Regions from separate parts of the Methylobacterium sp. Ger2507 genome, predicted to be linked through region 3. Evidence: predicted binding sites of a transcription regulator. Region 3 holds the regulator's gene; each other region holds the start of a gene.

Region 1 (2,187 bases), 350 kb from region 3:
CCGGACGGGTGATCCGCTACACGCCGGGCTGGAACGAGCGCCTTTAGGCGCCCTCGCTCACCTCATGATCGCTCGAGACGGGCCGGAACCCGGCGGACCTTGAGCCGCCGCGCGAATTTCGGCCCCGACAGCAGCCGGTCCCGGCGTACGAGATCGCCCGGTCGCGGCGCGGTCACGCCGATGACGCTCTCGCCCCGCGCGGCGAGCCGGGACGGCAGGCTGGTATGCGGACGGCGCAGGCGCGCCAGGGACACCTCCGGTCGGGCAGTGCCGATGAAGCGGTCGAGCAGGCGGATCCAGCCCTCCGCCGGGACATCGCCGGCTTCGAGGCAGAGCACCCAGTCCCGCCGCGCCGCTCTGGCGCCGGCCGACCACGGCGACGCGCCGCGTCCGCGCAGGACCACCTTGGCGCCCGTCGCCTCCGCGACCGTCTCGATCGCCGGGTTCGCACCGGCCACGATGATCACCGCATCGCCGACGAGCCCCGCCGCCACACCCGCCACCAGAGCGCCGAGGGTGTCGGCCAGCAGATCGATCGCTTCCGGGTCGTTGGGCCGCGTGACGGAGATCAGTGCCGAAATCATGCGCGCGCATACCGCATTTTTGCGTGAGGCCAAATTTCCACGTCTCTGATGGCCCATCTCACACTACGGAGGCGCGTGCAGGGGGGGGGAATGCTGGCCTCGGACCAGACGGCCTCGCGACTTCTGCTGGGACGCGCCTGTTCGTTCGTGTTATGTTCTCGTCCGGGCAACGGGAATGCTGGAGCGGATGCGGAACACGCGAACGGCCGATCTCACGGTGACGGAGAGCGCGCCCCGGCGCCTTGCCGAGACCACGCCCCTGCCGTCGGGCCGCCGCGGCCGGGGCGCCACGGCCAATCCGGGCAGCCGCTTCGAGCCGACGGGGCAGGAGGCCTTCGCGGATGGCTGGCCGGATCGCGATGCACCGGCGCCTTTGCGCACCGAGGTCCTGCCGGAGCAGGCGCGCACCCTGATCACCCGCAACACCTCGCCCGATATCTCGTTCGATCGCTCGATCAACCCCTATCGGGGCTGCGAGCACGGCTGCGTCTACTGCTTCGCCCGTCCGAACCACGCCTATGTCGGGCTCTCGCCCGGCCTCGATTTCGAGACCAAGCTGTTTCACAAGGCGAATGCGGCCGTCCTGCTGGAGCGGGAGCTGTCGGCTGCAAACTATCGCCCGGCCACCATCGCCCTCGGGACCGCCACCGATCCCTATCAGCCGATCGAGCGCGAGCATCGCCTGACCCGCTCGGTGCTCGAAATCCTGGCCCGTTTCCGCCACCCGGTCGGCATCGTCACGAAGTCGAACCTCGTCCTGCGCGACATCGACCTCCTGGCCGAGATGGCGCGGGACGGGCTCGTGAAGGTCGCGGTGTCGGTCACCACCCTGGATCCGGAGCTGGCGCGCCGCCTGGAACCGCGCGCCCCGCATCCGGAGAAGCGCCTGGAAGCGATCGGCCGGCTGAGCGAAGCCGGCATTCCCGTGATGGTGATTGCGGCACCGATCATCCCGTCGCTGAACGATCACGAGGTCGAGGCGATCCTGACCCGGGCGCGCGCCCTCGGGGCCATCGAGGCGAGCCATGTCCTGCTGCGGCTGCCCCTCGAACTCGATGCCCTGGTCGACGACTGGTTCGCCGAGCATTACCCGGGGCGGCGCCGGCACGTGATGTCGCTCGTCCGGCAGGCCCGGGGCGGCAAGGCCTACGACGCCGCCTTCGGCACCCGCATGACCGGCACCGGCGCCTATGCCGACCTGATCCGCGACCGCATGCGCCTCGCCCGCCAGCGTCTCGGTTATCCCGAAGAGCGCCGCCGCCTGCGCACCGACCTGTTCAGGGTGCCGACCGACCAGCTGTCCCTGTTCTGAGATCGTAGGCACGGGTGAAGCTGAGGCGGTGATGCGGCGAGCGGCCGACAGCCGCCAGCCCCGCCAGGTGCGTGCGGGTGCCGTAGCCGACATTGCTGGCCCAGCCGTAATCCGGATAGCGCCCGGCGAGGCGCCGCATCAGCGCATCGCGCAGGGTCTTGGCGACGATCGAGGCGGCGGCGATCTGCGGCACGAGCCGGTCGCCTCCAACGACGGCGCGGCAGGGCAAGGCGCGGCAGGGCAAGGCGAGGCCCGGAACCGGGTCGCGGCCGTCGACCCAGACCGGCGCAT
Region 2 (2,187 bases), 860 kb from region 3:
GATCCCCGCCACCTCGGTCAGGCGGCCGGGCTCCGCCTCGATGACCGCGAAGGTGTCCGCGCCGAACAGCGCCACGATGCGCGCGGCCATGGCCGGTCCGATGCCGCGCATCTGGCCCGAGGCGAGGTAGCGGGCGATGCCGTCGCGGCCCGTCGGCGGCGTCACCCGCAGGGTCTCGGCCCGGAACTGCAGCCCGTGCTGGCGGTCGCTGGTCCATTGGCCCGCGGCGGCGATCCACTCGCCCGCCGCGATCGCCGGGGCGTGGCCGACCAGGGGCACGAGGTCGCGCCGGCCCGCCACGTGCACCTTGAGCACGCAGAAGCCGGTCTCGGCGTTGTGGAAGGTGACGCGCTCGATCGTGCCCGCGAGGGTGTCGTGGCCCGGATGCGGTTCGATCTCGCCCGGGCGGATCATCCTGTTCACGCAACGAGTCCTGCGTCAGGCTCAGGCCACGCGGCGGCTGTTTCTGTTGAATCAGGCCGCGCGGCGGCTGGGTTTCTTCGGCGGCCAGCCCAGGGCGACGAGGCGGGCGCGGGCGTAGTCGCGGACTTCGTCGCGGGTGCCCGGCGGCATTCCGGCGAGCACCTGCTGGGTTTCGGCATCGAGCATCAGGTCGGTCACCGCGTCGATGCTGTCCTGCGCGTCGATGCGGCGCTTCAGGTCGGCCTCGGCCTCCGTCACCGCGTCGAACGGATCGGGATCCGCGAAGGCGTCGTCGACGGCCTCGATCGCGGCCGGGTGGCCCTGCCGGAACTCGTCGGCCTCCTCCTCGGAATAGACCAGCCCGTGCAGTTCCAGGAGCTTGAGGATCACCCGGTCCTTGGCGCGCTTCTCCGCCATGGCGTAGACGTAGCCGGCCTGGCGGCCGGACACCCGGTAGTTCACGTTGACCAGGGCCTCGCCGATCGACCACTCGACCCGCTCGGTCCCGGCCTTCGTCCCGGTTTTGGTCCCCGCCATCCTGCCCGTCACCAGGATGACGGCCTCGTCGCGCTCGGCCCGCACCAGGGTCGGCGGGTCGAAGGTGATGCCGGCCTGGGCCGCGATCCGCTCCAGGGTCCGGTGATAGATCACCGCCGTGCCCTGCACGCGCCAGACATTGCCGCCGAAGGGTTCCCCGTAGCGGACCAGAATGTCCGCGATCTGCTTGTCCGCCGTTCTCATCCGGTCCGCCCGTCGCGATGCGGAGCCCCCATCGCGTTCATAATTTGTTCCGACCGTTCCGATGTGGTTCCGGCGGGTCGCGTCTGCAAGTGGGTCTTTGCGAGTGGGTCTTTGCGAGTGGGTGCGTCGCATTCGATGGTCGGCTAGAGTTGCCCGCCGGAGACGTTGCCCTCGCGCCGCAGCAGAGACCCCGTCGAACCGGCATCATCCCAAGCAAGCATGACCATAGGAGCCTCGATGACCGCGCTGATCTTCTCCGTGTCACGCTCCGATGGCGAGGGCGTCTACCGGATGGAGGCGACGAAGACGCCACGGGGCGTGCGCTTCACCTGCACCTGCCCGGAGGGGGTCGCGGACCAGCATTGCGAGCACCGCCTCGCCCTGCTCCTGGGCGATGTCGCCCACCTCGCCTCGGTCGATCCCGCGGCGGTGGAGGCGCTCAAGGGCCTGACCCGGGGCTCGCCCCTGATGCACGCCGTCCATCGCCTGGCCCAGGCGGAGGCCGCGGAGGCCGAGGCCCGCGCCGACCTGGAGCGCGCCCGGCAGGTGCTCGCCACCATCTTGGGTGGATGAATCCACCATTCCGGGTGGATGAATCCACCGTTCTGGGTGGATGAATCCGCCGTTCTGGGCGGCTCGCCCCGCCGGCCGGGCGGTGACCTCGGCCGGGCGGGCAGCCGGACCCGGTGCGTCGGCTTCAGCCCCGGTCGGGCCGCGCCTCCCAGATCGCGGCCTCGACGAAGGGACGCCGAAGCTGCGGCCCGGCGCCGCTGCGGTGGATGAAGTCGTTGGCGCCGGGATGGCGGCGGATGGCCTTGGCCAGGTTCAGCCGGTAGCCGGCCGCGAACACGAAGGGCGGCGCCATCGGGTCGGCCATGAAGGCCTCGATGGCCGCCTTGACCTCGGTCTCGGGGATGAGGCCCAGGTCGCACAGGGCGCGGATCGTCAGCTTCTCGGTCATGCGGTCCTCCATAGGCGCAAGGGGGATCGGCGCAAGGGGGATCGGCGCAAGGGGGGCGCCGC
Region 3 (2,187 bases):
AGCCCGAACGCGTCGATCTTGTTGGACGGGACACCGGCTTGTCCCTGCGGATCGAAGAAGAGATCGCCCAGCTTGTCCTGGCCCAGGGTGACCTTGCCGTCCGCCTCGCCTCCATTGCCATCCCAACCCTCGCGCGCTTCCAGGATCGGGGCGAAGGTCCATCCCTGGCCGTCCCAGGCATAGCTGGGACCGGCATTGGCCAGGACATTTCCGCCGGCGAAATTGCCCATCGCGATGGCGATCTCGATCACGGCGTCGCCCTGGATGTGTTTCGCCCAGCCATCCGCCGCGCCTTGCGCCGTCGCCAGGATGAGGTCTGCTTGGCCGCCAGCGGCATTGCGGGAACTTTCACTGTCCCAATACGCAATGATTTTCGACATGTTTGCTTGGCCTTGTCGTTGTTCTGGCGTTTTTCTATAAGGGGAATATCTATCTATAGGCAGTAAAGGACACAACGACGGGGTTTTCTCTTGGTTAAGGAGAGATGAGAGGCAAGGCTTGCAGTCTATGATGCTTTGTAGCGCGAGCCGTCCATCGCATCGCATCGCGCCGTGCCTTTGCGGAATGCGGCGAACGGCCGATCCGGGTGCGACAGAGTCGAGAAACGCGCGCCTTCCCGGTTCATGCCTGCCCGACGCGCACGAAACCTGAGCGCCGTCGATCGCGGGGCAAGGTCAGCGCTCTGGCGGCCTTTCCGCCCGATCCGGATATTGCCAGAGTTGCGTCCGGATGCTCTGGTGACCGGTGACCGGTGACCGGACCAACCCGACCGGCCCTGAATTGGGATCGGACGCGCGCCACCGCGCACGAATTCCGCCTTCTTTAAGGAACTCTTGCAGAACACTTGCGGAACGTTTAACGTGTTCGTGGTTTGTTTCTGTGGTCGTCCGCCGCAGCCAATGTCTCCAACGAAGAGTGTTCCGCATGTTGACGCGTAAGCAACTGGATTTGCTCCAGTTCATCCAGCTTCGGATGCGCGAGAGCGGCGTTCCCCCGTCCTTCGACGAAATGAAGGACGCCCTCGATCTGAAGTCGAAATCGGGCATCCACCGCCTGATCACGGCCTTGGAGGAGCGGGGCTTTCTGCGGCGTCTGCCGAACCGGGCCCGCGCCATCGAGGTGATCCGGATGCCCGAGAGCCTCGGCGGTCAATCCGCCTCGGCGCGGACCGCGCCTGCGGCGGAAGTCCGTCGCTTCACCCCGAGCGTGGTCGAGGGCGGCAAGGGGAAGGGTGTGCCGGCCGGCGCCTCCATCTCACGCCTGCCGACCACCCAGGCGACCGACGAGAGCGGCCGGGCTGTGACGATCCCGGTGATGGGGCGGATCGCGGCCGGTACGCCGATCTCGGCCATCCAGGAGCAGAGCCATTCGGTGACGATGTCGCCGGACTTCCTCGCGGGTGGCGAGCACTATGCCCTGGAGGTGCGCGGCGATTCGATGATCGAGGCCGGCATTCTCGACGGCGATCTCGTGGTGATCCGCAAGCAGGACACGGCGAACACCGGGGACATCATCGTGGCCCTGATCGATGACGAGGAAGCGACCCTCAAGCGCCTGCGCCGACGGGGATCGTCCATCGCTCTCGAGGCCGCCAATCCGGCCTACGAGACCCGCGTGCTCGGCCCTGATCGGGTGCAGATCCAGGGGCGCCTCGTCAGTCTCGTGCGTCGTTACTGAGGCTCTTCGCCGGTCCCTTCGCCAATTCCTTCGCCCGGCCCTTCGCCGGGCGAACCTGGTGCGTCCTTTGCTCGCCCGATCGGCGCTGCCGGCACGATGTCCGGTGCGGCACGCGCCGGTGCGTCCGTGTTGGCAGGTGCCACGGGTCGCCAGGGAACGGCTTCTCCCGGGCGCCGGGTCGTAACGACGCGGGCGCCCTCGCGCGTGAGGCGCAAGGCCGCCGCGCCGTGTGCCGCCAGGAAGGTCCGGTCGAGGACGAACGCCGCGGCGCAGCCCGGCGGGGCCGATTGGCGGCTGATCAGGATATCGGCCCGGGCGCAATCCTCCGGGAAGGCGCGCTTGTCGGTGACGAGGGCGACCCTGCGCCCATCCGGCAGGGTCAGGGTACAGCCGAGGCCATCGCACCGGGCGTCCGGAAAGGCCGGGACGGCGCCGGCCTTCCGGGCATCGCCATCCGCTTTCAGCCATTGTTCGAGCACGAAGGCCGGCGGACGCCCCAGAGTGGCGAGG
Region 4 (2,187 bases), 2.5 Mb from region 3:
ATGGGATCGAAGAGGGTGGGCATGGTTAATCCTGCGAGGGCGGGTTTGGTTTCGGTGGCGGAGGGGAAAAGGGATCAGCCGGCGTCGGCGAATGCCGCGTAGAGGCTCATCCCGCCGTCGACGAGGATGGTCTCGCCGACGATGTAATCGGACAGGTCGCTGGCCAGGAACACGGCCGCCGAGGCGATGTCCTCGACGCGCCCGATGCGGCCGTAAGGGATCTGCGACACCGTTTTCCGCAGGTTCTCGCCCTGCATCTCGTCGGCGTTGATGCCGGTCCTCACGGCGCCCGGGGCGATGGCGTTCACGCGCACCCCGCGCGGGGCGAATTCCTGGGCGAGGCTGCGCATCAGCATCGCCGTGCCGCCCTTGGAGGCCGCATAGTTCACGTGCCCGCCCCACGGGATGCGGTCATGGACCGATCCCATCAGGATTAGCTTTCCCGACGCCACCGAAACGTCGCGGGGGCCTTGGGCCACGAACCGGCGCAGCGCGGCCCGGGAGACGAGGAACTGGCCCGTCAGGTTGGTCGCGATGACGGCATTCCAGGCGTCGAGCGTCATGTCGAGGGTCGGGCTGTCCCGCTGGACGCCGGCGTTCGCCACGACGATGTCGATGGCCCCGAACCGCGTCACCGCGGCCTCGAACATCCCGGCGACGGCGTCCTCGTCCCCGGTGTCGGCCTTCGCAGCGGACCACGACGTCCCGATTGCATCGAGTTCGCGGCCCATCTCGGCGATGGCGTCGTCGTTGCTCCGGTAGTTCAGCACGACCGAGGCGCCGGCCTTGGCGTACGCCATGGCGATGGCGCGGCCTATTCCCGACGAGGCCCCGGTCACCAGGGCCACCTGTCCATCCAATCGCATTGCGGATCGCTCATCCTAATAGGTTGCCCGGGGCGGGCGGGAGCGCGTCGCACGTCCCGACCCGATGTCCCGGAATTAATGGTACGATGTCGTCCTATTAATGTACAAGCCTCTCGGGCCCGCCTGGTTCCACGTGGAATGGCGATCTCGGAGACCTGGACGATGCGCGCCCAGGTTCGGTTCAGGCCGTCCATCCCGGCGGTGGCCTCCGACGCGAACGTCCGAAGCCCCGGTGCACGAGCGTCCCGCCACATCCGCAGGCCCTTCAGAACCGTCGCGGACGGAGGTGGCGGACCATGCGAAATCCTCACCGATTTTAACGGCTTAGCTTTACAAATGGACGATCAAGTACGATTATACCGGACACAGGAAGAGCTTCCCGCATCGGGCCTCAGGGCCATCAGAAACCGTTTCGACGGCGCGTCGCAGGGCGTCGACGCGTGCGGTTCCGGGAAGCCCCTCGCCGCCGGAACAGACAGGGTACGAAATGGCTCAGCTCGATACGCGCGAGAAGCTTGAGATCCTCGCGGACGCCGCCAAGTACGACGCCTCGTGCTCATCCTCGGGGACGACGAAGCGCAACTCGAAGGACGGCAAGGGCATCGGCTCGACGCTGGGCGGGGGCGGCATCTGCCACGCCTACACGCCCGACGGGCGCTGCATCTCGCTCCTGAAGATCCTGCTGACCAACAGCTGCATCTTCGACTGCCACTACTGCATCAACCGGAAGAGCTCCAACGTGCGCCGGGCTCGGTTCACCGCGCAGGAGGTCGTGCAGCTGACCCTGGACTTCTACCGCCGGAACTACATCGAAGGGCTGTTCCTCTCGTCGGGCATCATGTCGACCTCGAACTACACCATGGAGCAGATCGCGGAGGTCGCCCGATCCCTGCGGGAGGACCACGACTTCCGGGGCTACATCCACCTCAAGACCATCCCCGACGCCGACCCCGAGCTCATCGAGCGGGCCGGCCGCTACGCCGACCGCATCTCGATCAACGTCGAGCTCCCCACGACGAGCGGCCTGAGGCGACTTGCGCCGGAGAAGTCCGAGGCCCGGATCGAGGGCGCCATGGGCGGCATGCGCACGGCCATCGAGGACGGCCAGGACGCGGTCAAAAAGTACAGGTCCGCCCCGAAGTTCGCGCCGGCGGGGCAGTCGACGCAGATGATCGTGGGCGCCGACGCCGCCACGGACCGGGACATCGTCCATCGGGCCTCGACCCTCTACGACCGCTTCCACCTGCGCCGTGTGTACTACTCGGCCTTCAGCCCGATCCCGGACGCCTCGGCCGTCCTCCCGCTTCAGCGCCCGCCGCTG

Evidence for each region. Region 3 encodes LexA, which represses DNA repair genes until DNA is damaged. Its sites were predicted from a motif close to TGTTCNNNNTGTGTTCNG; they were not measured.
Region 1: the regulator LexA is predicted to act here: its motif matches at 727-744, upstream of ACV7NL_RS10355 (PA0069 family radical SAM protein).
Region 2: the regulator LexA is predicted to act here: its motif matches at 1,199-1,216, upstream of ACV7NL_RS15870 (trna delta -isopentenylpyrophosphate transferase).
Region 4: the regulator LexA is predicted to act here: its motif matches at 1,334-1,351, upstream of ACV7NL_RS00245 (putative DNA modification/repair radical SAM protein).

What each region holds. Positions count from the first base shown of each region.
Region 1 is NZ_JBUYVC010000001.1:2,226,875-2,229,061, forward strand. Features, by position in the region: gene ACV7NL_RS10345 (PilZ domain-containing protein) at 1-47, shown strand, start outside; gene ACV7NL_RS10350 (glycosyltransferase family protein) at 63-584, opposite strand; gene ACV7NL_RS10355 (PA0069 family radical SAM protein) at 772-1,896, shown strand; gene ACV7NL_RS10360 (ribonuclease HII) at 1,862-2,187, opposite strand, start outside.
Region 2 is NZ_JBUYVC010000001.1:3,442,860-3,445,046, forward strand. Features, by position in the region: gene recD2 (SF1B family DNA helicase RecD2) at 1-423, opposite strand, end outside; gene ACV7NL_RS15870 (trna delta -isopentenylpyrophosphate transferase) at 475-1,164, opposite strand; gene ACV7NL_RS15875 (hypothetical protein) at 1,402-1,737, shown strand; gene ACV7NL_RS15880 (hypothetical protein) at 1,862-2,125, opposite strand.
Region 3 is NZ_JBUYVC010000001.1:2,581,455-2,583,641, reverse strand. Features, by position in the region: gene ACV7NL_RS11970 (calcium-binding protein) at 1-380, opposite strand, end outside; gene lexA (transcriptional repressor LexA) at 925-1,677, shown strand; gene ACV7NL_RS11960 (ComEC/Rec2 family competence protein) at 1,671-2,187, opposite strand, start outside.
Region 4 is NZ_JBUYVC010000001.1:42,555-44,741, forward strand. Features, by position in the region: gene ACV7NL_RS00235 (alkene reductase) at 1-23, opposite strand, end outside; gene ACV7NL_RS00240 (SDR family oxidoreductase) at 75-848, opposite strand; gene ACV7NL_RS00245 (putative DNA modification/repair radical SAM protein) at 1,354-2,187, shown strand, end outside.